Regions from separate parts of the Frigoribacterium sp. ME-P-080 genome, predicted to be linked through region 3. Evidence: predicted binding sites of a transcription regulator. Region 3 holds the regulator's gene; each other region holds the start of a gene.
The links. Region 3 encodes HrcA, which represses chaperone genes, less so after heat shock. Its sites were predicted from a motif close to TTNGCACTCGNNNNNNNCGAGTGCNAA; they were not measured.

Region 1 (9,506 bases), on a different contig from region 3:
AAGGACCACCTGTTCGCCGGCCTCACCGCGATCGGCGCCACCGACGACGCCTCCGAGGCCCAGGTCGTCGCGGCGTCGGTCGAGGAGTTCCCGGGGTGGCAGATCACCCGGGCCTCGGGCTACACCGCGGTGCTCGAGCGGCGCGAGGGCGTCGACTTCACGCTGGCCGTGCCCGACGAGCTGCTCGAGTTGACGACGCGCGTCGCCCTGGTGCCCAACGTCGAGTGGTCCGCCCCCGACGCCTGAGCGTCCGCGTCCACGATCATGCGTCCCGCCGTCTCGGCCACCTGAGGGCTGCCGCTCCGGGCATGTGCGGGTGACGTGCCTCCGGCTCACAGGAAACACCGAGGAGGCGCGCAGATACTTGGGCGCATGAGTGACGGCCCCAAGATCCTGATCGTCGACGACGAACCGAACATCCGCGACCTGTTGACCACCAGCCTGCGTTTCGCCGGCTTCGCCGTCCGTGCGGTCGGCAACGGCGCGCAGGCGATCTCGGCGGTCCTCGAAGAAGAACCCGACCTGATCATCCTCGACGTGATGCTGCCCGACATGAACGGGTTCGGCGTCACCAAGCGCCTCCGCTCGTCGGGCTACACCTCGCCCATCCTCTTCCTCACGGCGAAGGACGACACCGAGGACAAGATCACGGGCCTCACGGTCGGCGGCGACGACTACGTCACCAAGCCGTTCAGCCTCGACGAGATCGTCGCGCGCATCAAGGCGATCCTGCGTCGCACGATGAACGAGGACGAAGACGCCATCATCCGTGCCGGCGAGCTGACGATGGACCAGGACACCCACGAGGTCACCATCGGCGAGACCGCGATCGAGCTCAGCCCCACCGAGTTCAAGCTGCTCCGTTACCTCATGCTCAACCCGAACCGCGTGCTGTCGAAGGCCCAGATCCTCGACCACGTGTGGGAGTACGACTTCAACGGCGACGCCGGCATCGTCGAGAGCTACATCTCGTACCTGCGTCGCAAGCTCGACCAGTTCTCGACGGAGCCCATCATCCAGACCAAGCGGGGCTTCGGCTACATGCTCAAGGCCACGAAGGCCTGACCACCAGCCCTGGTGCGCGAACACGACGACGCCCGACCGCCCCGAGCGGTCGGGCGTCGTCGTGCGTGCTCCGACGGGCGGGGTGCGCCCAGCCGGTTCCGCTAGCGTCTGTCCTCATGCACGCTCGCCTCTCGCAGTGGTGGAACGAGATCTCCATCCGCACCAAGATCACCGGCATCACGGTGACCCTGGTCACCCTCGGCCTCGTCGTCGCCGGCCTGGGCACGATGACCGTCCTGAGCACCTACCTCATGGGTCAGGTCGACACGTCCCTGCGGAACTCGGCGACCAACTTCACCAGCGCCTCGTTCGACCAGGCGGACTCCCGCTCGTGCACCGTGAACTTCGCGGGCCTGACCAGCAGCTACGTCGCGATCCTCGACGACGAGGGCGATCTCATCTGCGACACCCGTTCGCAGCTGTCGAGTGCCACCGACGCCCCCGACCTCACGGGCGTCGGCGTCGCCGGCGCTCCCCTCGACGAGGCCTTCAACCGGTACAACTCGAGCCGCGACAACGAGTGGCGCCTCTTCGCCCACGCGGCCGCCCTGCGCTCGACCGACGCCCAGGGCAGCGTGACGACCGTGCCCGCCGTCATCGTGGCCGGAACCAACCTGGCGGGCACCAATGCGACGATCGGGCGCTTCGGCGGCATCTTCCTGGGGTTCGGCCTCTCGGTCGTCGTGCTCGGCGCCGCCCTCACCCGCCTGCTCGTCACGTCGACCTTCGCGCCGCTGCGTGACGTCGAGGCCACGGCGGCCCGCTTCGCCGACGGCGACTTCACCCAGCGGCTCGACTCGACGACGCCGAACACCGAGGTCGGGCGTCTGAACCGATCCCTCAACACGATGCTCAACCGGATCGACAGCGCCTTCGACGACCGGGCCAAGACGATCGACCAGATGCGCCGCTTCGTCGGCGACGCCAGTCACGAGCTCCGGACGCCGCTCGTCTCCCTCCGCGGCTACGCCGAGCTCTACCGCATGGGTGCCCTGACGAAACCCGAGGACGTGGCCCAGGCCATGGACAGGATCGAGAAGGAGGCCATCCGCATGGGCGTCCTGGTGCAGGACCTGCTCGCCCTCGCCCGTCTCGACGAGTCCAAGCCGCTCGAGCTCGGCCCCGTCGACCTCGTCCAGCTCGCCCGCGACTCGGCCCTCGACACCATGGCGTCGAACCCCGATCGCGACATCGACGTGATCGTGCTCGAGCCCGTCCTCGCGCCGTCGCCCACCCCGGCCGACGGCGACGACACCCAGGCCGACGGACGGTCCCCCGAGACGGCCTCGCCCGCCGCGAACACCCCCGCGACGGGCACGGCGCTCACGGGCGCAGCCGTCGGCGCGACGAGCCCGATCTCGTTCGCGGGCGCGACCCTCGCGCGCCTCCGCAGCCTGAGGGCTCGGGCCGTCCGCAACGGCGACACGGCGACGGCCGCCCAGCTGCAGGACGAGGTGCAGAGGTTCGAGGCCCCGGCCATCGTGCACGGCGAAGAGAACAAGATCCGTCAGGTGATCACCAACCTGATGGGCAACGCCATGCGGTTCACCGAGCCGGACAGCCCGATCGAACTCGTGGTGCAGTCCGACCCCGGACGCGGTGTGGCCACCGTCGCCATCGTCGACCACGGCGAGGGCATCCCGCCGCAGATCCGCGAGAAGATCTTCCAGCGGTTCTGGCGTGCCGACTCGTCCCGCACGCGCGACACCGGTGGCAGCGGCCTCGGCCTGGCCATCGTCTCGGGCATCGTCGCGGCCCACGGCGGCTCGGTGGACGTCGACGACACCCCCGGCGGTGGAGCCACCTTCCGTGTGGCCCTGCCGCTGATGCCCGCCGACGCCGTCACCGCGGCCGAGCCCGCCGGCGTGACCGCCTAGCCCGACCGGCACGGCCCGCCCGGCCTCCGCGACCGTGCCACGACGCCACGAAGTGGGCACTGCACCACGTTTTCTCGTGGCGTCGTGACCACGTCCTGGCGGGTTCCACGGACGCGGAAGCGGCCGAACCACCGAGCACGAGGCGCGCCTCTCCCCCGGCGACGCCGAAGGGCGGCTCCCCCGGAGGGGAACCGCCCTTGAGCGTGTGCGCGGCGTGAGCCGCGCGGCTGCGGACTAGAAGTCCATGCCGCCCGAGGGGTCGCCGGCCGGGGCCGGGTTCTTCTCGGGCTTGTCGGCGACGACGGCCTCGGTCGTGAGGAACAGACCGGCGATCGACGCGGCGTTCTGCAGAGCCGAGCGCGTGACCTTGGCGGGGTCGATGATGCCGGCGGCCAGCATGTCGACGTACTCGCCGGTCGCGGCGTTGAGGCCCCAACCGATGTCGAGCCCGCGGACCTTGTCGGCCACGACGCCGGGCTCCATGCCGGCGTTGAAGGCGATCTGCTTCAGGGGAGCGTCGATCGCGACGCGGACGATGTTCGCACCCGTCGCCTCGTCGCCCTCGAGCTGCAGGTTGGCCAGAGCGGTCTTGCCGGCCTGGATGAGGGCGACGCCACCACCGGCGACGATGCCCTCTTCGACGGCGGCCTTCGCGTTGCGCACGGCGTCCTCGATGCGGTGCTTGCGCTCTTTCAGCTCGACCTCGGTCGCGGCACCCGCCTTGATGACGGCGACGCCACCGGCGAGCTTCGCGAGGCGCTCCTGGAGCTTCTCACGGTCGTAGTCGCTGTCGGTCGCCTCGATCTCGCTGCGGATCTGACGGACGCGGCCGGCGATCTGCTCGTCGTCGCCGGCACCCTCGACGATGGTCGTCTCGTCCTTGGTGATGATGACCTTGCGGGCACGGCCGAGCAGGTCGAGCGTCGCGTTCTCGAGCTTGAGACCGACCTCTTCGGCGATGACCTGACCACCGGTGAGGATGGCGATGTCCTGGAGCTGAGCCTTGCGACGGTCACCGAAGCCGGGGGCCTTGACGGCGACCGACTTGAAGATGCCGCGGATCTTGTTCACGACGAGCGTGGCCAGGGCCTCACCGTCGACGTCCTCGGCGATGATCAGCAGCTGCTTGCCCGACTGGATCACCTTGTCGACGATCGGCAGCAGGTCCTTGATGTTCGAGATCTTCGAGTTGACGATGAGCACGTAGGCGTCTTCGAAGACGGCCTCCTGACGCTCGGGGTCGGTGACGAAGTACTGCGACAGGTAGCCCTTGTCGAAGCGCATGCCCTCGGTGAGCTCGAGCTCGGTGCCGAAGGTGTTGCTCTCCTCGACGGTGACGACGCCCTCTTTGCCGACCTTGTCGATCGCCTCGGCGATGAGCGCACCGATGGTGGGGTCGGCGGCGGAGATCGAGGCCGTGGCAGCGATCTGCTCTTTGGTCTCGATGTCCTTCGCGTCGGCGAGCAGCTGGTCGGAGACGGCCTGGGCGGCCTTCTCGATGCCGCGCTTCAGCGAGATGGGGTCGGCACCGGCCGCGACGTTGCGCAGACCTTCGCGGACGAGGGCCTGGGCCAGCACCGTCGCGGTGGTCGTGCCGTCACCGGCGACGTCGTCGGTCTTCTTCGCGACCTCTTTGACGAGCTCGGCACCGATCTTCTCGAAGGGGTCGTCGAGCTCGATCTCCTTGGCGATGGAGACGCCGTCGTTCGTGATGGTGGGGGCGCCCCACTTCTTCTCGAGCACGACGTTGCGACCACGCGGGCCGAGCGTGACCTTCACCGCGTCGGCCAGGATGTTCAGGCCACGCTCGAGGCCACGACGGGCCTCTTCGTCAAAAGCAATGATCTTAGCCATGTGTGTTTTTCGTCCCTCCCGGACGTCATGAAGCAGAAGCATTGGCACTCACGTGTCGCGAGTGCCAGCAACGATTCTGGCACTCGCCCGATGAGAGTGCAAGTGACGTGACGGGGCCCGGACGCACGAGCACGCCGCCACGGTGGACCGTGGCGGCGTGCGGCGTGGGAGTGGGCGCGGCGAGGCGCTCCGACGGGCCTCAGGCGAGCCGGACGGACTCCGCCTGCGGCCCCTTGTCGCCCGTGCCGACCTCGAACACGACGGCCTGGCCCTCTTCGAGCACCTTGTACCCGCTCATGTCGATGGCCGAGTAGTGCACGAAGACGTCCTGGCCGTCACCCTCGACGGTGATGAAGCCGTAGCCCTTCTCCGCGTTGAACCATTTCACGGTCCCGTTTGCCATGGTGTCGCTCCCCTTTTGCTGTGGTGGTACGGCGCGTGCGGTGCTGCAGGGCCGGGTCGTCGACGCAGCGACCTGCGAACCCGGACGGGACAGCGTCACTCGTGCAGAACACCAGGTCGGCGAGCCGTGAGGGGCGACCAATTCCAGATGGTAACCACGGGAAAAGCGGAAAAGCGCGCCCCGACCGAGAAACACCCGCAGAAAACGAGGATTTCACCGGTTATTAAACGTGGGCGTAACACGGGAGGTGCGGTGAGGGCCCGACGGGACGCGCGCCTCCTCGGATCGATGCCGCGGGAGCGGCGTCTTCAGGCGCTGTAGTCGGCCCCGAGGACGACGGTGACCGCTGCCCCGGGGAACGCCTCGGTGAGCTCGACGTCCGAGATGCCGAGCTGCTGGGCGAGCCCGAGCGCCACGGCCTCGTCGACGGCCGCCGAGTAGTAGACGGTCGACGTCGCGACGCGCTCGCTGGCGTTGCCCTGGGTGCCGACGACCCAGCCGGCGGTCTCGAGCCGCTCGGAGGCCGAACCCGCGAGCCCGGCCGTGGCGGTGCCGTTCAGGACGGTGATGGTCGTCACCGAGGGGTCGACCTGTGAGGGGTCGGTGAGGGGGGTGACCGACGGCGTGGCCGTCGGGGTCGGCGTGTCGCTCTCGGGAGCCCCGGCCTCGGCGGTGCTCGACGACGAGGGGTTGACGAACTGGAAGCTGTTGTTCGCGACGCCGAGGTAGACCACGCCGGCACCGACCAGGACGCCGACGGCCAACGCGGCCCAGGCGAAGGCGATCCAGCCGCTGCCGGGGCGCTTCTCGGCCCGGTGGGCTCCGACCCGGTCGAGGTCGGCGGGGACGTCGTCGAACCGGTCTCGGTCGAATTTCGGCATGCGTGGTCTCTCGTGGGTCAGCGGGTCGGACCGAACGAACGGGTCGATCGGGCGTCGCGGCGGGCGACTCGCAGGCGCTGCAGGCGGCCGACGAGCATGGGTGCGTAGGCCAGTGCAGCGGGTCGGTCTATGAGCGAGTTGAGCAGTTGCTGGTAGCGGACGATCCCGAGGCCGAACTCGCGACGGACGGCGGCCTCCCGGGCACCGGCGGCGGCCGGGGCGTGCTGCTCGAAGTCCAGGACGGCACGGTCGAGCTCGGACAACGCGCTCGAGCGCACGTCGTCACCTGTCGCCTTCTCGTCCATCGTCGAGGCCCTCCTCGGGGTTCCGGGTCATCCTATGGGCGGCGCCCCGACCGATCGCGGAGGCCGGGGGCGTGGTCCGACAACCCGTCCACCCGCTCGGGGAGCCGCCCGGTGCCGCGAGCTCCCGACCCGTGGTCAGGCCGTGAGGTGCAGCCGCGTGCCGTGGGCGTCCCCTACCCCCAGCACCCGGCCGTCGAGGGCGAGGGCCGCGAACGCGTCGTCGGGAGACACTCCCGGGGGCACCTCGGCGACGACGTCGGTCAGCAGGTCTCGTCGTTCGTACGAGATCCACCGCGCGCCCAGCCGGCCGACCTCGTCGACGAAGGCCTGACGCCGGCGACCCGGCAGGTAGACGAGCGTGCCCGTCGAGACGACGACGAGCGTGACGCCCGTCGGGGCCTCGGCCGCGAGCGGGGCGAGACCGTCGACGGCGTCCGCCGCCACGACACGAGGAGGCGCGGTGCGGGCGAGCGCGACGGCCCGCCCCAGCAGGTCCCGCCGATCGGCGCGCTCGGGGGGCAGCAGCGTCGCGAGCCAGGCGACCTGGTCGGGGTCGCGGACGTCGACCGGGTCGAGGTCGATCCCCGCCCGCCAGACGATCTCGGGAAGCGGGGCCGTCGGCAGCTCCGCCTCGGACCGGGCCGCGCCCTCGACGACGACGTCGATCCCGAGCTGCACCGTGCTCGACGGATCGCCCCAGCTCCGGTCGCCCGAGCGGTAGCCGTAGCGGTCGACACCGAGGCAGAGCCCGGCCGAGGCGCCGACCTCGATCAGGGCGATCGGGCCCGGCACGCGAGCCAGCGCGATCGACAGCGGCGCGCAGCGGCGCACGTCGTTGGTCTGGGTGAGCCGTCGGCCGAGTTCGGCCACGACGTCGTCGGAGCGGGCGAGCAGCCAGGGCCGCAGCATCGACCAGGGGCCGTGCGGCGCACCCAGCCACCGGCAGACCGCGAGGACGAGGACGGGCTGGCGCCGCGCCTCCTCGGCTCGATCGACGACGGCGAGCGCCGCCGGATCACCCGCGACGCCCCGCGCGAGTTCTGCCTGCGACGGCGACCCCTCGCGGTCGAAGGCGAGGGCCGCGGCCAGGAAGCGGTCGGAGGTGCTCACGAGCAGGAGTCTGACAGCCCGGTGGGGGCCGGGGAATCGTGCACCGGCCGACCGTGTTGAATGAGGAGTCCCGACAAGCAAGGAGATCATCGTGGCGTACAAGATCGAGAAGACCGACGAGCAGTGGCGCGAAGAGCTCGACGCCGAGCAGTACTCCGTCCTGCGGGAGGCCGCCACCGAGCGCCCGTGGACGGGTGAACTGCTCGACGAGAGCCGTGCGGGCGTCTACGCCTGTGCGGCGTGCAGCGCCGAACTGTTCAAGAGCGGCACCAAGTTCGACAGCGGCTGCGGCTGGCCCAGCTTCTACGAGTCGGTGAACCCGGACGCGGTGCAGCTGATCGAGGACAACTCGCTCGGCATGACCCGCACCGAGGTCCGGTGCGCGAACTGCGGTTCGCACCTCGGCCACGTGTTCCCCGACGGTTTCGGCACGCCGACCGGCGACCGTTACTGCATGAACAGCATCTCGCTCGACTTCAAGGCCGCCGAGTAGTGAGCGCCGTCGCCGACGCCGCCCGACGTCGTCGGTCGCGGTCGAAGGTCACCGACGTCGCGCCGACGCACGAGCAGTTGCTCGACGCGGTGCGGTCGGCGGCGACGGTGGCGGACCACTCCGAGCTGAGGCCCTGGCGCCTGATCGAGTTCCGCGGGGACGACCGGCTCGTCGTGGGCCGGTCGCTGGCCGACGCGGGTGGGGCCGAGGGCCACGCTCGCGACAAGCTCACGCAGAAGGCGCTGCGGGCGCCGCTGATCGTCGCGGTGGTCGTCTCGCCCCGCGACAGCCGCAAGGTGCCCTACTGGGAGCAGGAATCGGTCGCCTCGGGCGTCGCGCACCTGCTGTCCCTCGTGCTCGACGACGAGGGCTGGGGCGTGTTCTGGCGCACGGGCGTCCTGACCCGGGCTCCCGAGGTGGCGGCCGCACACGGCCTGCGTGAGGGCGAGCAGTTGCTGGGCTGGCTCTACGTGGGCGGACGCGACGGTGACGACGCCAAGCCTCGCAAGCTGCTCGACCCCGAGCAGTTCGTCAGCACGCCGTAGCGGGTCGACCGCCCTCGGCGGCACCCGGTCGCGGGTGCCGCGCCGGTCACCAGGTCTTGTGGCTGTTGCCGATCACGGTGATGGGCAGCCAGAACGACCCGGTCATCAGGACGATGCCCCCGAAGAAGACGAAGGCGTTGGGCTCGCCCGAGCCGAACGAGTAGGCGAACAGGGCGAAGCTGACGAAGAGCATGGCGAGCGAACCGAGCGCGGTCAAGATCGTGGACAAGGGGGCTCCTCAGGTCGGTGCGTCCGGCGGGCGCGGTGCGCTGCGTCTACTTCACCACTTCTCGGCCTCGGAACGCCAATCCTGCACCGACCGCATGCACCACGCCGGGTGAGGAGGCGCGGGCTGGGTAAGATGGGCGAGCCTCGCCGGCCTGGCGCAATTGGTAGCGCATCCGACTTGTAATCGGAAGGTTACGGGTTCGAGTCCCGTGGCCGGCTCTGAGGGGACGTCAGTCGACGATGTCGCTGCTGACGAGCGTCTTCGGGCTCGAACTCGCCCGCCGTCGCCCGCGGGCGGGCACCGTCGACTCGAACCTCGTCTTGAGCTTCAGGGCCGGCGCCTCGATCAGGTGCCAGGACGCGACCGAGAGGGCCGCGGTCACGGCGACGACGATCACCAGGTTCACGGTGAGGCTCCGCACTCCGATCGTCGCGAAGACCATCTGCTGGACCGGGAACGCGTAGATGTACATCCCGTACGAGAAGTCACCGAAACGGGACGCCCGACGGATGATCGGCGAGGACGCGAGCCCGAGGGCCAGCACGGCGTAGGGCAGGACGACCCACATCACGACGTGGCCGAGAGACGGTCGGACCGCTTCGACGACGGTGAGGGCGAACAGGCCGAGCAGTGCGGCGTCGAGCCGGAAGAGGTGACGCTCGAGGAGGAGCGCACAGAGCATGCCTCCGGCGAAGAAGACCCACGGCTCGGCCGCCGTCACGAGCAGGTAGAAGCCGAAGACGT
Region 2 (9,506 bases), on a different contig from region 3:
CCCTCGCGGTGACCAAGGTGAAGAAGTCCGGCGAGACCCTGCTCGGCCGCGTCGCCCTTCCCGCCAGCGTGACTCCGGGTTCGACCCTGGCCGTCTCGTTCCGTGCCGAGGGCACGACCGCCGTCGCCCTCAAGGGCAAGGCCTGGGTCGACGGTTCCGCCGAGCCGGGTTGGCAGCTCGCCGTCTCGGACTCTGCGGCGGACCGCGTCTCGCAGGGCGGGTCCGTGGGCCTCTGGCAGTACGCCAGCGCCGGCAACACGGCCCGCTCGAGCACGTCGTTCGACGACCTCGTCGTCATCGGCAGCCCGTCGGACGCCACGCCGGCGCCCACGCCGACGCCCACGCCGACGCCGACGCCGACGCCTGCACCTGCACCTGCACCTGCTCCTGCTCCTGCGCCTGCTCCGGCACCCGCGCCCGAGGTCGCTCCCGTCGGCTCGCGGGGTTCGCTCCCGGTCGGCTCGGCCTCCTACCCCGTTCCCTCGGGCGCGATCGTCGTGTCGCCGTCGGGCGACGACGGCGCGGCCGGGACGCAGGCGGCGCCGCTGCGCACCCTCGCGGCAGCCGTCGCCAAGGCGAAGTCCGGGGCGACGATCGTCCTCCGTGCCGGCACCTACAACGAGAGCGTCGTCGTGCCCTTCCAGAAGAAGGTCACGATCCAGTCCTACCCCCGCGAGGCCGTCTGGCTCGACGGCTCCGTCCCGGTCACGTCGTGGTCGCGGTCGGGTTCGGGGTGGAGCACCCCGTGGTCGGCGTTCCCGTCGTCGGTCATGGACAACGTGGCGGACAACCCCCGCTTCGTGTCGCCGTCCTTCCCGCTCGCCGCTCGTCCCGACCAGGTCTTCCTCGACGGGGTGCAGCTCACCCAGGTGACTCCCGACCGTCTCGTCCCGGGCACCTTCGCGGCCGACCCGGGCTCCGGCCGCATGCTGATCGGCAGCGACCCGGCCGGTCACTCGATCCGCATCAGCAACAAGGCCCAGGCCATCTGGGTGCAGTCGCCCGACACGACGGTTCGTGGCTTCGGCGTCCGGGGATACGCGACTCCCTACGCCGAGCGAGGCGCCATCCGCCTGGGCAACACCGGGGCGACGGCCGAGAACCTCGTGATCCAGGACAACGCCATGATCGGCATCAACCTCGAGAACAACGGTGGCACCCTGTCGAAGCTGACGGTCGAGCGCAGCGGCCTGCTCGGCATCGGCACCAACGCCTCGTACGACCTGAGCATCACCGACTCGGTGATCCGTCAGAACAACTGGCAGCGCTTCAAGGAGGCGCCGGTCTCGGGCGGCATCAAGATCACGCGATCACGCGGTGTCACCGTGTCGAACAACGACATCAGCCGCAACTACAGCTCGGGTCTCTGGCTCGACGAGTCCGTCTACGACAGCAAGGTCATCGGCAACACGGCCGAGGGCAACGAGTGGACGGGCATCCAGCTCGAGCTCTCGAGCAAGGCCGTCGTCGCCGGCAACACCATCACGGGCGGCAAGGCCGGACTGCAGATCTTCAACACCGACGACGTCCGCGTCTACAACAACTCGATCGGCGGCTTCAGCCAGTTCGGCATCAAGGTCACGCAGGACGAACGTCGGCAGGCCACGGCCTCCACCGGCCAGGACCGTCGCCGTCCGTTGCCCGATCCGACGGTGACCTGGGTGACGGGCAAGATCACCATCGCCAACAACGCCTTCGGCAGTGGTGGTTCGTACCAGATCTTCGTCCTCGACGGCAAGACGAACCGGTCGGCCGACTCCATGGGCATCACGGTGACGGGCAACGCCTTCAACCAGCGACGCACCACGGCGCAGGCGACGCTCGTCGGCTGGGGAGCCGGGGACAACAAGACCGTGACCCGCCTCGACTCGGTCGCCGCCCTGTCGGCCAAGAACGGGTCGTGGCGCAACGTCGAGACGTCCGGGGTGCTCGACCTCGGCGGCATGGGCAGCCTGCTCGCCTCGTCGCTCGGCATCGTGTCCACCCTGCCGGCGGACGTCGCGGCGCTCCTCGGGCAACCCGGGACCGCCCGCCGCATCGGCGCCTTCTGATCGACCGACGACGCCCGGCACCTCGTGGTGCCGGGCGTCGTCGCGTCCGGTCCGGGGTCGACGGGGCACCGGTCGAGGAGGCGCGGGTCGCCTCGTCGACACCGCCTACGATTGACCCCGTGATCCTGGCCATCGACACCTCCGCCGGCTCGTCCGTCGCCGTCGTCGACCGCGACGGCGGCGTCCTCGCCGAGCACACGGTCGCCGACACCCGGCGACATGCCGAGGTGATCGGCCGTCTGATCGACGACGCCCTGCGCGAGGCCGGCGTGACCCCGTCCGAACTCTCGGCCGTGGTGGCCGGTCGGGGCCCGGGCCCCTTCACCGGCCTGCGGGTCGGCATCGCCGCCGCCCGGGCCTTCGCCTTCGGTGCGGGGGTGCCGTGCCTCTCGGTCGGCAGTCACGACGCCGTCGCGTTCGAACGACTCTCGGCGGCGGCGGGCCGTTCCGTCGGCGCCTCCGGCGGGTCCGTCGACTCGCCGCTCGTCGTCGTCACGGACGCCCGTCGCCGCGAGGTGGCACACAGCTCGTGGTCGGGGCTCGACGACGACGGCCTGCCCGTGCGGGTGGCCGGCCCCGCCCTCGTGAGGCCGGCCGACCTCGACGAGGCGACCGGCGCCTCCTCGTCCTGGCCGCGCACCGACCCCGACGCGACGACGGTCTCGGCGGCCGCGCTGGGAATGCTCGCCGAGCGGCTCTTCGAGCACGGCCGCGCCTTCGCCGCCGCCGAGCCGCTGTACCTGCGCGAACCCGACGTCACCCCGTCGGCCGGCCCGAAGCCGGTCACGCAGTGAGCGTGCTGCTGCGCACGGCCACCCTCGACGACCTCGACGGCATCATGGCCATCGAGACGTCGACCTTCCTCACCGACGCCTGGTCGCGGGCGAGCATGACGCACGAGCTCACCGCCCCCGGCGGTCGCTACCTGGTCGCCACAGCCGAGGGCGACGACACCACCGTCATCGGTTACGCGGGCATGCTGGCGCTGAAGGGAGCTCCCGAGGCCGACATCCAGACCATCGCCGTCCTCGCCGAGCACCAGGGGCGCGGGCTCGGACGGGCGATGCTGACCCAGCTGCTCACCGAGGCCCGTCACGGCGGGGTGCGCGAGGTGTTCCTCGAGGTGCGGGCCGACAACCCCGGAGCGCAGCACCTCTATGAGACGCTCGGCTTCGAGCGGCTCGCCGTCCGTGCCCGGTACTACATGCCCGACGGGGTCGACGCGGTCGTCATGCGACTGCGCGTCCCGCCGGCCGTCACCGAGACCACGGCGGGCGCCCTCGAGCCGATCGACGACGTGCCCCTCGACGAACAGGACGTCCGCCCGTGACCGCGACCCGCGCCTCCTCGTCCGCCGCCGAGCAGGCGGCCGCCGAGCCCGCCGTCCGCGAGCCCCTCGTGCTCGGCATCGAGACCAGCTGCGACGAGACCGGCATCGGCATCGTCCGCGGCCGAACCCTCCTCGCCAACGTCATCTCGTCGTCGATGGACGAGCACGCCCGCTACGGCGGCGTCGTGCCCGAGGTCGCCGCGCGCGCGCACCTCGAGGCACTCGAGCCCGCCCTCGCCGCGGCGCTCGCCGAGGCCGGCGTGACGACGGCCGAGCTCGACGCGATCGCCGTGACGAGCGGACCCGGGCTCGCCGGGGCGCTCATGGTCGGCGTCGGTGCCGCCAAGGCCCTCGCCCTGGCGACGGGCAAACCCCTCTACGCCGTGAACCACCTCGTCGGCCACGTCGGGGCGGACGTGCTCCGCGCCGACGGCAGCGAACTCGAGTTGCCGACCATCGCGCTGCTCGTCTCGGGCGGTCACACCTCGTTGTTGCACGTGCGCGACCTCGTCGACGACGTCGAACTGCTCGGCGAGACGATCGACGACGCCGCGGGTGAAGCGTTCGACAAGGTGGCCCGCCTGCTCGGCCTGCCCTACCCCGGCGGGCCGCAGATCGACCGTGTCGCCGAAGGCGGCGACCCGAGGGCCGTCCGCTTCCCGCGCGGGTTGACCCTCCCGAAGGACCTCGCGAAGCACCGGTACGACTTCTCGTTCTCGGGGCTGAAGACGGCCGTCGCCCGCTGGGTCGAACAGCGTCGCAGCGAAGGAGGCGCGGTGCCCGTCGCCGACGTCGCCGCCAGCTTCCGCGAGGCCGTCGCCGACGTCCTGCTCACCAAGGCCCTCGCGGCCTGCGCCGACCGAGGCGTCCCCCGCCTGCTGCTCGGCGGGGGAGTCGTCGCCAACGCCCGCGTGCGCGAGCTCGCGGCCGAACGCTGTGCGGCGGCCGGGGTCGAGCTGCGCGTGCCGCCCCTCTCGCTCTGCACCGACAACGGCGCCATGATCGCGGCACTCGGTGCCGAGCTCGTGTCGCGGGGTCGGGCGCCCTCGCCTCTCGACTTCGGGGCCGACTCGACGCTGCCCGTGACGACGGTCCAGGCCGTCTGAACCCCTCGGCGGGGCCCGGGCGACCCGCCCCCGGTCACAGGCCATGGGCCGCCGATAGCATGGGCGCTCGACCGACCGCGGCCGTCACCGGCCGACCCTCAGCAGAAGGACGTCTCCGATGACCGACCAGAACCCCACGCCCCACGGCCAGCCCTCGCCGCAGAACCCCTACCAGGGCCAGCAGCCGGCCTACCCGGGGCAGCCCTCCGGTGGTCAGCCCTCTTACCAGGGGCAGAACGGCGCTCGTCCCGGTCAGCGCAACACCCTCGCCCTCGTGTCGATGATCCTCGGCATCGCGGGCTTCGTGACCTCGATCACGGCCATCGGTGCCATCGTCACCGGCCACATGGCGTTGAGCCAGATCAAGAAGCGGGGCGAAGAGGGCCGGGGGATGGCCCTGACGGGGCTCATCCTCGGCTACGTCGTCGTGGCGCTGACGATCCTGACGATCATCCTGCTCTTCGTCGTCTTCGGTGCGATCGCCAGCAACCCCGACCTCTACGACGGCAGCTACAACTCCTGAGGCCGCGGGCGCGCCCGCGTGGGCGACGCCTCCCAGGGGCCGCTCATCGGCGGCCTCGCTAGCATGACGGGGTCCGCACCGGACGGTGCGGGCCCTTTCGTGTCCCGGGACGCGACCGTCACGGGTGTGACCGGCCGCCCCGATGGCACGACCGACGCACCGCTCGCGAAAGGCAGCTGATGGCCACCGACGACACCACCCCCGAGAAGCCGTCCTCGGCGCCGACCGCGCCCTCGGCTCCGACGCCGCCCGCGGCACCCACCGCGCCCCCGATGCGCCCGACCGAGGGTGGCGACGCGGCCACCGCCCCACCGCCGCTGCCTCCCACCGCCTTCCCGGGAGCCGCTTCCCAGCAGCCGTCGTCCCAGCCGCCCGCGTCGTCGCCCTACGCCGGGGCCGGCGTGCCGCCGACGGGGTCGGCGCCGTACGGGGCACCCCAGGGCGCCCCGGCGCCGCAGTCCCGTCCGGGGCAGGTCCCGCCGGGTGCTCCTCAGCCGCCCCGGCCGCCCTACGGCCAGCCGGGTGCACAGCCGCCAGCGGGGTACGGGCAGCAGGGCTACGGGCAGCAGGCGCAGAACCGGCCGCAGGGCTACGGGCAGCAGCCGGGGTACGGCCAGCAGCCGGGGTACGGCCAGCAGCCTCAGGGTCAGCGACCTGGCTACGGGCAGCCACAGGGGCAGCCCTCGGGCCAAGGCCAGCCTCAGGGCCAGCAGCCGGGGTACGGTCAGCCCCAGGGCTACGGCCAACAGCCCCAGGGGCATCAGCCCTCCGGGCAGTCCGGTGCGCCGTACGGTCAGCAGTCGTTCGGTCAGCAGTCTTTCGGCCAGCAGGGTCAGCCCGTCGGACAGTACGGTCAGCAGCCCTACGGCCAGCAGCCGTACGGCCAGCAGGGCCAGCCCGGCGGAGCGTACGGCCAGCAGGCCTACGGCTCGCCCTACCCGCCGTACGCCTCGGCCGGCGCCGCACAGCCCCCGCGCCTCCTCAGCCTCCTGGCGATGATCGGCTCCATCGCCGGTCTCGTGCTCGCGCCCTTCACCTTCGGGCTCTCGATCGTGGCGTCCATCGCGGGCATCGTGCTCGGGCACCTGGGCATGTCGCGTGAGCGTCACGCGAGGGGGTTCTGGCTCACCGGGCTCATCGTCGGCTACGCCGGCGTCGTGCTCATCGTGATCGGCTGGATCGCCTTCGGCCTCTTCATCGCCGGCTTCTCGTCGGGTTCCGACTACTACGGCGGGTACTGAGCCCGGCCCCACCTCGGTGGGGCACGAGTGGGCAGGAGGCGTCGCCGCAGGGGCGAGAAGCGTCTTCTGCCCACTCGTGCGTCACCACGAAGGCGCGACGGCGGGGGTCGGACAGCAGCGAGACCCGCCGCTCTCGCGTCCCGCCCGGCGTCAGACCAGGCGCTCGCAGAGCAGGGCGGTGTGCCGCCCCGCGACCCGGGTGAGGACGAGGGTCGCCGACCCGGTCCCCTGCAACGAGAGTCGCTTGCGGAACGTCGCGGGGTCGACGTCGACTCCGCGCTTCTTGATCTCGAGTCGCCCGATGCCCCGGGCCCGCAGCTCGCGCTTCAGCGTCCGCTCGTCGAGCGGGAACGTCTCGAGCACGCGGAATCCCTGTGCGAAGGGGGTCTCGACCCGCGCCTCCGTCGTCAACCAGGCGATGTCGCGACTGATCATCCGGGCGTCGATCGAGCGGGCCAGGTCGCCGATGAGGCGTGCCCGGATCACGGCGCCGTCGGGTTCGTAGAGGTACTCGCCGAGGTCGCCCGGGTCGACGTCGTCCGAGTCGGCGGCGGCCGTCAACTCCGACGCCCCGGAGGTGCCGATCACCAGGGCGGACCGACCCACTCCCGGCCGCGCGAGCGGCCCGAACCACACGCCCACCTCGACCACGTCGCGGTCGACCGAGATCCACTGGCACTCGGCGTCCGTCGGCAGGAGCTCGCGGTCGACGCCCGGACCGAGCTTGATCCCGGTGGGCAGGCGGTCGGCGAAGCCGAAGGCGACGTCGAGGCCGGGGGACCAGTCGGCCGGATCGGCGAGGCGCTTGGTGGCGGTGTGGCCGGACGTCCGTCGCGCCGGGTCGAGGAAGACCCCCTCGACGCCTGCGAGGTCGGTCGTGGCGGCGTCCCCCTGCTCGACCCGTGACGACGGCCACGGCGCGAGGTTGTACGAGGCGACGGCCGCGGTCACCTCGTCGCGGTCGACGGCGAGCACGTCGAGGTCGAGTGCGGCGAAGGCCAGGGCGTCGCCCCCGATGCCGCAGCCCAGGTCGGCGACGCTGCCGATCCCCGCCGCGGCGTAGCGTCCGGCGTGGCGGGCGGCGACCGGGAGGCGCGTGGCCTGTTCGAGGCCCGCCTCGGTGAACAGCATGCGGCTCGCGAACTCGCCGAACTTGGCCACGGCCCGGCCGCGGAGCCGGGCCTGTGTGAGCACCGCCGACACGAGGGCGGGGGAATGGCCCTGCTTGCGCAACGCGGCCACCGTGCCGACGACGTCGTCACCGGAGGCGCCGCCCGCCGGCAGCGAGTCGAGCAGCCGCAGCCCCTCGGGCGAGAGGACTTCGAGCAGCTCGGAGGAATCCATGTCGTCCAGTGTGACGCACGCGGGCAGACGCGTTGGCACTCGGATTGACCGAGTGCCAGTCTCGTCCTACAGTTGTTCTGGCACTCGCCCCCGGCAAGTGCCAGCCCCCATGTTTTCGTAGCACCGAGAAAGAAGAGGTCACCCGTGTCGGTCAGCATCAAGCCGCTCGAAGATCGCATCGTCATTCGTCAGGTCGAAGCCGAGCAGACCACTGCTTCGGGTCTCGTGATCCCCGACACCGCCAAGGAGAAGCCCCAAGAGGGTGAAGTGGTGGCGGTCGGCCCGGGCCGCATCGACGACAACGGCAACCGCGTGCCGCTCGACGTCGCCACCGGCGACAAGGTCATCTACAGCAAGTACGGCGGAACCGAGGTGAAGTACGGCGGAGAAGACCTCCTCGTGCTCTCGGCTCGCGACGTCCTGGCGGTCATCGTCCGCTAGCACCCCGGCACGGCTCCGGCCGTGCTCCGCGACCCCGGTCGCCGTCCCGAAGGCCCCTGCTCCGGCAGGGGCCTTCGCCGTGTCGGCACCGTGCCGGCCGACGAGGGCCCGTCCCCAGGCGTCGTCGTCCGTCGATCGATCCACGGTGGCAGGAGTGGCCGTTCCGGCGGCGGGCGCAGCCACCTAGAGTCGCCTGGTGACCTCGACCCGCGCCTCCTCGTCCCCCTCCGCCCCGACCTCGGGGCTCGGCGTCGACGGGGCCGGCGGGGCGGGCCTCGCCTACGCCCTGGGGGCCTACGGGCTCTGGGGCGTCCTGCCGGTGTACTTCCTGCTGCTGGCCCCGGCCGGCCCGTTCGAGATCGTCGCCTGGCGGGTGCTCTTCTCGCTCGTCTTCTGCGCGGTGCTGCTCGTCGTGACGGGGGCGCTGCGCTCGTTCCTGGCCCTGCTGCGACAGCCGCGCCTGGTGGCCACCATGGGGGTGGCCGGCGCGTTCATCGTCGTCAACTGGACGGTCTTCATCTCGGCGACGCTCAGCGGGCACGTGGTCGAGGCGGCGCTCGGGTACTTCATCAACCCGATCGTCACCGTCCTGCTCGGCGTGGTCGTGCTGCGCGAGCGTCTCCGCACGACCCAGTGGGTGGCCGTCGGGCTGAGCGCCGTCGCCGTCCTCGTGATCGCCGTCGGGGCTGGCCGGCCGCCGTTCATCTCGCTCGTTCTCGCGTTCTCGTTCGGGCTCTACGGCCTGGTCAAGAAGCAGGTCGGCGGTCGGGTCGACGCGGTCGGCGGGCTCACGCTCGAGACGCTCTGGATCGCCCCCTTCGCGGCCGTCACCCTGATCGTGCTGCACGTGACGGGCCTCGGCGGCGGCGTCGTGCTCGGCACCGTGAGCGTCGGGCACACCCTCGCCACGATCGGCACGGGCGTGATCACGGCCGTGCCCCTGTTGCTCTTCGCCTCGGCGACGCGTCGGTTGCCCCTGACGACCGTGGGGTTGACCCAGTACGTCGCTCCCGTGTTGCAGTTCGTCGTGGGGGTCGTCGTGCTCGGCGAGCACATGTCGACCGCGCGGTGGGTCGGCTTCGCCATCGTCTGGGTCGCATCGATCGTGCTGACCGTCGACATGGTCCGTGCAGGGCGACGATCGCGCCGGCCCCTCGCCGTGGCCCCGACCACCTAGAAGCGACCATCCCTCGCAAAGTCACGAATGGCTAACGAAACGTCACTTTGACGTCGAGAACACACGCCAGAAACATTCGACCCCTAGTTTCGGACCAATCGCGGCAGGTTCGACCGCCACCGGTCGGGCTGCACTGCCGCTGTCCACGAAAGGGTTCCACGGATGATCCGATCCAGCACCGCCCTCCGAGCACTGGCTCTCGCCGGCGCAGCCTCCGTGCTGCTCGCTGCCTGTTCGACGGCATCTCCCTCTGACGACGCCTCGTCGTCGTCGTCGGCCAAGGCCGATCCCGC
Region 3 (9,506 bases):
CGGCGTCGCATCTCGCAGGGGGCCCTCCGGGCGCTCGTGACGGCCTTCAACGACGACCTGGCCGAGCTCGCCAGCGCGTGCCAGCAGCTGATCAGCGACGCCGCGGCCGAGATCACCGAGGCCACGGTCGAGAAGTACTACTCGGGTCGGGTCGAGACCAACGCCTTCAAGGTGGCCGACGCGGCCATCGCGGGTCAGCAGGGCGAGGCTCTGGTCCTGCTCCGCCACGCGTTGTCGACCGGGGCCGATCCCGTGCCCGTGGTGGCGGCGTTCGCGATGAAGATCCGCACCATGGCCAAGGTGCAGGGCTCGTACGGCGGCTCGGGTCAGCTCGCCTCGCGCTTCGGACTCGCCCCGTGGCAGGTCGAACGGGCACAACGAGACCTCCGGGGCTGGACCGAGGACGGGCTGGGCCGGTGCATCGAGCTGCTCGCCGAGACCGACGCGGCCGTCAAGGGCGCCGAGCGCGATCCGGTGTACGCGCTCGAGCGGATGGTGACCATGATCTCGACGCGCGGTTCGCTGCTGTCGTGAGTCGCGCGTCCTGACCGTCCGGTCACCTGTCCTGCGGGCGAACGGGGACGACGAAGGCCCCGTCTCGATCGAGACGGGGCCTTCGTCGTCGAGCCCGGGGGCTCGGGGGAGGGGAGCCTAGAGGGCGCCGACCTGCTTCGCGATGGACGACTTGCGGTTCGCGGCCTGGTTCTGGTGGATGACACCCTTGCTGGCGGCCTTGTCGAGCTTCTTCGACGCGAGGAGCAGAGCCGAGGTGGCCTTGTCCTTGTCGCCGGCGGCGATGGCCTCGCGGGTGGCGCGGACGGCGGTCTTGAGCTCGCTCTTGACGGCGCGGTTACGGTCCTGGGCCTTCTTGTTGGTGCCGATGCGCTTGATCTGCGACTTGATGTTTGCCACGTGAACTACTTTCTGGATTCTGAGTATCGGACGATGTGCGCCAGCCGAGCGTCCGACCGAGATGAATCGGTCGACCCGGTGCTGCCGCCGGTGATGGCCACCGGAGCGGCTCTCGGCTGCGATCGCGTTCCGCCACTGCAGACGTAACGCGCAAGCCAACAGGCAACGTTACCAGCAGCGAGCCCGACTCTCAACGAACGTCGACCGGTCGGCGTGCCGTGTCGTGCGGGGTACCGTGCCATCATGCCTCAGCTCGCACCCCACATGACCACCGTGCCCGCTTCCGGAATCCGTCGGGTCTACGAGCTCGCGGCGCAGCTCGACGGCGTCGACATGCTCGTGGTGGGCGAACCCGACGTGCCCGTCGCCCGCCACATCGCCGACGCCGCACGCCGCGCCTGGGCCGACGACCGCACCGACTACACGCCGAACGGCGGCATCCCGGCCCTGCGCGAGGCGCTCGTGGACAAACTCGCCCGGGAGAACGACGTGCACGTGGACCTCGAGCAGGTCTGGGTCACCGTCGGGGGGACGCAGGCCCTGCACCAGACGATGGGACTGCTGCTCGCAGCCGGCGACGAGGTGCTGGTGCCGGACCCCGGCTACACGACGTTCACGATGAACGCCCACATGCTCGACGCCGTGCCCGTGCCCTACACGTTGGCCCCCGAGCTCGGCTTCCACCCCGACCTCGACGAACTCGAGAACCTCGTCGGCGACCGCACCCGTGCCCTCATCGTGAACAGCCCGTCGAACCCGCTCGGCGTCGTCTATCCGGAGGAGACGCTGCGGCGCTTGCTGGACTTCGCCCGCCGGCACGACCTCTGGGTCATCAGCGACGAGGTCTACGAGTACTTCACCTACGGGCCGAAGCACGTCAGCCTGGCGTCGCTCGACGGCGACGACCGGGTGTTCAGCGTCTTCTCGATGAGCAAGACCTACGCCATGACGGGCGTGCGGGTCGGCTACCTCGTGACGCCCAAGGGCCTCGCGGAGACGATGCGCACGGTCCAGGAGGCGGCCATCAGCTGCGTCGCCGAGCCCGACCAGCACGCCGCCCTCGCCGCCGTCGTGGGGGACCACCAGCCCGTGGCCGATGCCCGCGAGCACTATCGGAGCAACCTCGACCTCGCCACGACGTTGCTCGACGAGCGGGGCATCCGGTACCTCGAGCCCACCGGCGCCTTCTACCTCTGGATCGACGTCAGCCACGCCTCGCAGGGCGACGTGGCGGCGTGGGCCGAGCGGTTCCTGCTGTCGGAGCGCGTCGCGGTCGCGCCGGGCAGTGCGTTCGGCAGGAGCGGCGAGGGGTGGATCCGCGTCTGCCTCGCGTCGTCACCCGAGGTGATCACCCGGGGGCTCGGCAAACTGCCGGCGCCGGGCGACCCCCGCTGAGATCCGGGGGTCAGCCCCCTGGGGTCGACGCGAGGGGCTTCCTAGGCTCGGAGCATGACGAACCAACCCGCGCACACGACCTTCTCCGCCTCCAGCACCGGCGTCCGTTCGCCCCTCGCCGTCTGGAGCCTCGTCCTCGGCCTCGCCTCGATCGGCTTCGGCTTCACCTTCGTCGTCCCGATCGCCGGCCTCGTCCTCGGCGTCCTGTCCCGCCGCCGTGAGCCCGAGGGTCGCACCATGGCGCTCGTCGGCATCGTCTCGTCCGCCGTCATGCTCGTGGGCACGCTGATCGCCCTGGCGATCGGCCTCGCCGTCGTCGGGGGCGCCGGCGTCCTCGCGCTCCTTCCCGGCACCGCGGCCTGACCCTCGGCCCGGCAGTCCCGCCCGGCGGTCCCGTCCCGCGTTCCGGCTCGCGCCTCCCGCGCCCGCGCTCGTCCCGCGCTCATCCCGCGGCCCGGCTCGCGTCGCCCGCGTCGGCAACTCCTGCCTGCCGTCGCACGCCCGACGCGACGCCGGGGAGTCCGACCGCCCGAGCGGCACCGGCCAGGAGTTGCCCGCACCGCCCCTCTGGCTCGCATCCCCCTCTGACCCACCCGCCGACCGGCCCACCCGCTCGCCCGCCCCGCGGCGTCCCGCGCGCACGGCATCCGGTGCGGCCACGGTGTCGGCAAGTCCTGCCCACCGTCACGGCGCGAGCCGTCGACCGGGGGAGGCGCGGTGCCGGTCGCGACACCGGGCAGGAGTTGCCGACGTGCGGCCCCGCGCGGGCCGACGCCCGATCCGTCGCCCGGGCGTGGGAGAATCGTGCGGTACCCCCGCCCACCACCCCCAGAGGATCGTGTGAGTCCCCAAGCAACCCGCGCACTCGAGCCGGCGTCGACCGAGCCCGAGTCCCTCCGCAACTTCTGCATCATCGCGCACATCGACCACGGCAAGTCGACCCTCGCCGACCGCATGCTCGGCATCACCGGTGTGGTCGAGTCGCGTGCGATGCGTGCCCAGTACCTCGACCGCATGGACATCGAGCGCGAGCGCGGGATCACGATCAAGAGCCAGGCGGTGCGCATGCCGTGGGAGCGCAACGGCGAGACCTTCGCGCTCAACATGATCGACACCCCCGGCCACGTGGACTTCAGCTACGAGGTCTCCCGCTCGCTGGCCGCGTGCGAGGGGGCGATCCTGCTGGTCGACGCGGCGCAGGGCATCGAGGCGCAGACCCTGGCGAACCTCTACCTGGCGCTCGAGAACGACCTCGAGATCATCCCGGTGCTCAACAAGATCGACCTCCCGGCGGCCGACCCCGACAAGTACGCCGCCGAGCTGGCGGGCCTGATCGGCGGCGACCCCGCCGACGTGCTGCGGGTCAGCGGCAAGACCGGAATGGGCGTCGAAGAGCTCCTCGACCGCGTCGTCGACCGCATCCCCTCGCCCGTCGGCGTCAAGGACGCACCGCCCCGCGCGATGATCTTCGACTCGGTCTACGACAGCTACCGCGGCGTCGTGACGTACATCCGCATGATCGACGGCACCCTGCACCCTCGCGAGAAGGTGCAGATGATGTCGACGAAGTCGACCCACGACATCCTCGAGATCGGCGTCTCGTCACCCGAGCCCGTCCCGAGCCAGGGGCTGTCGGTCGGCGAGGTCGGCTACCTCATCACCGGCGTGAAGGACGTCCGCCTCTCGAAGGTGGGCGACACCGTCACGACGTCGGCCAAGCCCGCGACCGAGGCCCTGAGCGGGTACACCGAACCGCTGCCGATGGTGTTCTCGGGGCTCTACCCGATCGACGGCAGCGACTACCCCCTCCTGCGCGAGGCCCTCGACAAGCTCAAGCTGTCCGACGCCGCGCTGGTGTACGAGCCCGAGACCTCGGTGGCCCTCGGCTTCGGCTTCCGCTGTGGGTTCCTCGGCCTGCTCCACCTCGAGATCGTCACCGAACGACTCGACCGCGAGTTCGGCCTCGACCTCATCACGACGGCCCCGAGCGTCATCTACGAGGTCACCACCGAAGACAAGAAGACCGTCACGGTCACCAACCCGAGCGAGTTCCCGGGCGGCAAGATCGCGAGCGTCAGCGAGCCCATGGTCAAGGCGGGCATCCTCGCGCCCAAGGACTACGTCGGCGTGATCATGGAGCTCTGCCAGCAGCGCCGCGGCACCCTGCTGGGAATGGAGTACCTCGGCGAGGACCGGGTCGAGATCCGTTACGCGATGCCCCTCGGCGAGATCGTGTTCGACTTCTTCGACAGCCTCAAGTCGAAGACGGCGGGCTACGCCAGCCTCGACTACGAGCCCATCGGCGATCAAGAGGCCGACCTGGTCAAGGTCGACATCCTGTTGCAGGGTGAGCAGGTCGACGCCTTCAGCGCGATCGTGCACCGCGACAAGGCCTACGCCTACGGGGTGCTCATGACGGGCAGGCTGCGCGAACTCATCCCGAGGCAGCAGTTCGAGGTCCCCATCCAGGCCGCCATCGGTGCCCGGATCATCGCCCGCGAGAGCATCCGGGCCATGCGCAAGGACGTCCTGGCCAAGTGCTACGGCGGCGACATCTCGCGCAAGCGCAAACTCCTCGAGAAGCAGAAAGAGGGCAAGAAGCGCATGAAGACCATCGGTCGGGTCGACGTGCCCCAAGAGGCCTTCATCGCCGCCCTCAGCGGCGACGTCGAGAAGAAAGACAAGAAGTAGGGTCCATGCGTCGAGCCACCCACACCGAGACCCGCACGACCTACGGCGAGGTCGGGGCGACGCAGGCCCCCGACCTCATGCAGTACCCGCCGAAGGGGTTCAAGCCGGCCGAGTACCGGGCCCGCGTCGGTCACGGCGACGCCCGCTTCGCCGCGGCCTGGATCGCCACCATGACCTGGCAGATCCAGGAGCGCAGCGGCATCCGCGTCCGGGTCGACAGCGTGCCGCCGGCCGACGAGAGCGAGTACACGCCCGTCCAGTTCGACGAGCACGGGCAACCGGTCGACGCTGCCGAGTGGGCGACCGCGCGTGACGAGTCGCGCTACTCGCCCGACGGCACGCCCTTCCTCACGGCGGGCACGACGGCCACGCTCAGCATCGAGGCCTACGGGCGCAGGGTCGAGGCCCCGGTGCGCGTCGTCTACGTGATCGACGAACCGAAGCGCAAGGGTTTCGCGTACGGAACCCTCGACGGCCACCCCGAGAGCGGCGAGGAGTCCTGGATCGTCGACCAGACCGACGACGGTTCGGTGTGGCTCTCCATCCGGTCGTTCTCGAAGCCGTCGAGCGCGAAGTGGCGCCTCGTGGCACCGTTCCTGCGGCGCACCCAGGCGCAGTACACGAAGCGGTACCTGCGGGCACTGAGCCTCAACGAGAAGGGCGAGCAGACCGACGAGGTCGTCGTTGTCGAAGACACCGAGGCCGGCGTCGGCGACCCCCGCGGTGACGAGCGCCCCCCGACCGGCCCGCGCGGCGACGCCGCGGGAACCGGCGCCTGACGGTGCCCGGAGCCCTTCCCCTCGGCGATCCCGCCCCCGTCGACGGACGCCTGCCCGAGACCGTCGCCGTCGGCGCGGACGACCGCAACTTCGGGGTCTACCTGCACGTCCCGTTCTGCCGCGTGCGCTGCGGGTACTGCGACTTCAACACCTACACGGGCGACGAGCTGCGAGGCGCTCGTCGCGACGACTACGCCGGGCAGGCCGTCACCGAGATCGAGCTCGGGGGCCGGGTGCTGCGCGAGGCGGGGCTCCCGCCGCGCCGCGCCTCCTCGGTGTTCTTCGGCGGGGGCACCCCGACGATGCTGCCGTCGAGCGACCTCACGTCGATGCTCCACGCGATGGTCGACACCTGGGGTCTCGAGCCCGGCGCCGAGGTGACGACCGAGGCGAACCCCGACTCGGTCGACGCCGCGTACCTGCAGCAGCTCGCCGACGCCGGCTTCACGCGCGTCAGCTTCGGCATGCAGTCGGCCGTCCCGAGCGTTCTCGCCACCCTGGAGCGCACGCACGACCCCGAGCGCATCCCGTTCGTGGTGCGCTGGGCCCGTGACGCGGGGCTCGACGTCAGCCTCGACCTCATCTACGGCACACCCGGCGAGACCCTCGACGACTGGAGGCGTTCGCTCGACGTCGCCCTCGAGCAGGAGCCCGACCACCTCTCCGCGTACTCGCTGATCGTCGAGGACGGCACGAAGCTCGCCCGCCAGATCAAGCGGGGCGAGGTCCCGATGCCCGACGACGACACCGCGGCCGACATGTACGAGATCGCGGACGACCGGCTCGCCGACGCGGGCTACGACTGGTACGAGGTCAGCAACTGGTCGCGTGGCGTCGAGCACCGTTCCCGCCACAACCTGGCGTACTGGCAGGGCCACGACTGGTGGGGCGTCGGCCCGGGCGCGCACAGTCACGTCGGTGGCGTCCGCTGGTGGAACGTCAAGCACCCCGCCGCCTACCAGCAGCGCATGGCCGCGGGCGAGTCGCCGGCTGCCGGGCGCGAGACCCTCGACGACGAGACCCGTCGGGTCGAGCGCGTCCTGCTCGGGGTGCGCATCCGCGAGGGGCTGTCCACCTCCGAGCTCGACGACGACGGACGCCGGGCCGTCGGTGGCCTCATCGCCGACGGCTGGGTCGAGGGGCGTCCGGCCCTGCAGGGTCGTGTCGTGCTCACGCGCGAGGGGCGGCTCATGGCCGACGCCGTCGTGCGGCGTCTGCTGCCCGACTGAGCGTCCCGATCGTCCTGATCGCCGCCGCGCCCCGCGGTGGCGACCAGGAGGCGCGGGCCCGGAACGCAGGAGGCGCGGCTCCCGGGGGAGTCGCGCCTCGCGTGGTGCCCGTCCGGGCCGGTCGACCGTCTACTTGACGAACTCGATGGTCAGCGGGTACTTGTACCACTCGCCCTTGTTGGCCGCGACGGCGGCGATGATCGAGAAGATGATCACGAGGATGCCGGCGACGAGGGCGAGCACCCCTCCGATGACGATGATCGACAGGATCGCCGAGATCACGTAGACGATGGCCACCGTGATCTGGAAGTTCAGCGCGGTCCTGGTGTGCTCCCGGATGAACGGGCCGCGGTCCTTCAACACGAGGTAACCGACGAGGGCGGGGACGAACGCGAAGAGGATCCCGCCGAGGTGGATGAGCGTCGACCAGAGCTTCTCGTCCTCGGGGCGCATCGGCTGGACGGGCTGCGGCTGGTAGCCGGGCTGCTGGCCGAAGCCGGGGCCGGACTGCTGGCCCTGGCCGGGCTGACCCTGGCCGGGCAGACCCTGCCCGTACGGCTGGCCGGGCTGACCGTTCTGGCCGGGCTGGCCGTTCTGCGGGCCGTTCGGCTGGGCGGGAGGGTTCTCGGTCATGGCTGCACCTGTTCGTGAGTGTCCTGCGGATGTCCCCGCCACCCTAGGGCAGCCGGGTGCGGCCCGAGTAGGCCTCGCGACGGAGGTGTCGTACGATTGGCAGTCCGGCACGTCGAGTGCCAGGCCCGGTCGCCCGGCGTGCGGACGACCCGGGGGACGTCGAGCGAAGAGAGGTGCGTCATGGTCTCCGAACGCGGTCTCGAAGTGCTTCGCGTCATCGTGCACGACTACGTCGCGTCCCGCGAGCCGGTCGGGTCGAAGTCCATCGTCGAGCGACACCAGTTCGGCGTCTCGGCGGCGACCATCCGCAACGACATGGCGCTGCTCGAAGAAGAAGAGCTCATCGCGGCACCGCACACCTCGTCGGGACGCGTGCCGACCGACAAGGGCTACCGGCTCTTCGTCAACCAGCTCGCCGACCTGCGCCCGCTCAGCGCGGCCCAGCGGCAGGCCATCGAGACGTTCCTGGGCGACTCCACCGACCTCGACGAGGTGCTCGGTCGGACGGTCCGGCTCCTGTCGCAACTCACCAACCAGGTGGCCCTGGTGCAGTACCCCACCTTCTCCCGGGCCCGCGTGCGTCACGTCGAGCTGGTCAGCCTGGGCGACGGTCGCGTCATGACGGTGCTGATCACCGACAGCGGCCAGGTCGAGCAGCGGGTCGTCGACATCCGCACCGCCGTCGACGAGTCCTTCCTGTCCGAGTTGCGGGCCGCCATCAACGCCGCGGTCGGCGGTCGGCCCCTGGGTGAGGCCTCCACCGCCCTCACCGACCTGCCGGCGCGGTTCCGTCCCGACCTCGCGGCGGTCGTCGGCGTGGTCGTCGCGAGTCTCACCGAGCAGATCGCCGCCGGACGTCAGGACCGCCTCGTCATGGCCGGTGCGGCGAACCTGGTGCGCACGGGCGACGACTTCAGCGGCGACCTCTTCCCCGTGCTCGAGGCGATCGAAGAGCAGGTGGCCCTCCTGCGGCTCTTCGGCGAGATGCAACTCGACGCCGTCGACGTGGCCGCGAGCATCGGCCGCGAGAACGCGTCGTTCGGGTTGTCCCAGGCGTCCGTGCTGGCCAGCGGGTACTCCACGCAGGGCAGCGAGATCGCGAGGCTCGGCGTGCTCGGGCCCATGCGCATGGACTACTCGACCAACATGGCGGCGGTCCGTGCCGTGGCGCGGTACCTGTCGTCGCTGCTCACCGAGCGGTAGCCGACCACCACGGCCCCGGCCGTCCCACGACCCCCATCCCCGTCCCGGTCCGCCGGGCCCGGCCCCGCCGGGAAGACCACCACACCACACCAGAGGCAGACGAGAACCAGTGGCAGATCATTACGACGTCCTCGGAGTCGACCGTCAGGCGACCCCGGAAGAGATCAAGAAGGCGTACCGCAAGCTCGCCCGCGAGCTTCACCCCGACGTCAATCCCAGCCCCGACGCGTCCGAACGGTTCAAGGACGTCACGCACGCCTACGACGTGCTCAGCGACCCGCAGCAGCGCGAACGCTACGACCTCGGCCCCCAGCCCGGCTTCGGTGGCGGCGGCGGAGGCGGGGCCGCCGGCTTCGGCGACATCTTCGACGCGTTCTTCGGCGGCGGTGGCCAGGGCCAGCGTCAGGGTCCGCGGTCCCGGCGGGAACGCGGGCAGGACGCGCTCCTGCGCCTCGAGGTCGACCTCGAGGACATCGTCTTCGGCACGCAGCGCGACATCGAGGTCGACACGGCCGTCCTCTGCGACACGTGCAGCGGCTCGTGCTGCGCACCCGGCACCTCGCCCCAGACCTGCGACATCTGCGGGGGCTCCGGTCAGATCCAGCGCACCGTGCGCTCGCTGCTCGGCAACGTCATGACGTCGAGCCCGTGCGGGACCTGCCGT

Region 1: the regulator HrcA is predicted to act here: its motif matches at 4,838-4,864, upstream of groL (chaperonin GroEL).
Region 2: the regulator HrcA is predicted to act here: its motif matches at 7,628-7,654, upstream of groES (co-chaperone GroES).

The regions. Positions count from the first base shown of each region.
Region 1 is NZ_JARVRR010000002.1:416,264-425,769, reverse strand. Features, by position in the region: gene QRN23_RS03510 (hypothetical protein) at 1-246, shown strand, start outside; gene QRN23_RS03505 (response regulator transcription factor) at 373-1,065, shown strand; gene QRN23_RS03500 (sensor histidine kinase) at 1,182-2,942, shown strand; gene groL (chaperonin GroEL) at 3,177-4,796, opposite strand; gene QRN23_RS03490 (cold-shock protein) at 4,996-5,199, opposite strand; gene QRN23_RS03485 (LytR C-terminal domain-containing protein) at 5,508-6,080, opposite strand; gene QRN23_RS03480 (DUF3263 domain-containing protein) at 6,098-6,385, opposite strand; gene QRN23_RS03475 (DUF2332 domain-containing protein) at 6,521-7,495, opposite strand; gene msrB (peptide-methionine (R)-S-oxide reductase MsrB) at 7,587-7,988, shown strand; gene QRN23_RS03465 (nitroreductase family protein) at 7,988-8,533, shown strand; gene QRN23_RS03460 (hypothetical protein) at 8,580-8,762, opposite strand; tRNA gene QRN23_RS03455 (tRNA-Thr) at 8,908-8,980, shown strand; gene QRN23_RS03450 (acyltransferase family protein) at 8,992-9,506, opposite strand, start outside.
Region 2 is NZ_JARVRR010000002.1:232,029-241,534, forward strand. Features, by position in the region: gene QRN23_RS02620 (right-handed parallel beta-helix repeat-containing protein) at 1-2,051, shown strand, start outside; gene tsaB (tRNA (adenosine(37)-N6)-threonylcarbamoyltransferase complex dimerization subunit type 1 TsaB) at 2,171-2,845, shown strand; gene rimI (ribosomal protein S18-alanine N-acetyltransferase) at 2,848-3,381, shown strand; gene tsaD (tRNA (adenosine(37)-N6)-threonylcarbamoyltransferase complex transferase subunit TsaD) at 3,450-4,487, shown strand; gene QRN23_RS02640 (DUF4190 domain-containing protein) at 4,606-5,010, shown strand; gene QRN23_RS02645 (DUF4190 domain-containing protein) at 5,190-6,251, shown strand; gene QRN23_RS02650 (class I SAM-dependent methyltransferase) at 6,402-7,595, opposite strand; gene groES (co-chaperone GroES) at 7,740-8,036, shown strand; gene rarD (EamA family transporter RarD) at 8,233-9,213, shown strand; gene QRN23_RS02665 (ABC transporter substrate-binding protein) at 9,376-9,506, shown strand, end outside.
Region 3 is NZ_JARVRR010000004.1:537,927-547,432, reverse strand. Features, by position in the region: gene holA (DNA polymerase III subunit delta) at 1-534, shown strand, start outside; gene rpsT (30S ribosomal protein S20) at 652-912, opposite strand; gene QRN23_RS11120 (pyridoxal phosphate-dependent aminotransferase) at 1,156-2,307, shown strand; gene QRN23_RS11115 (DUF4190 domain-containing protein) at 2,362-2,670, shown strand; gene lepA (translation elongation factor 4) at 3,148-4,998, shown strand; gene QRN23_RS11105 (DUF1990 domain-containing protein) at 5,004-5,777, shown strand; gene hemW (radical SAM family heme chaperone HemW) at 5,780-7,006, shown strand; gene QRN23_RS11095 (DUF4870 domain-containing protein) at 7,136-7,639, opposite strand; gene hrcA (heat-inducible transcriptional repressor HrcA) at 7,820-8,842, shown strand; gene dnaJ (molecular chaperone DnaJ) at 8,952-9,506, shown strand, end outside.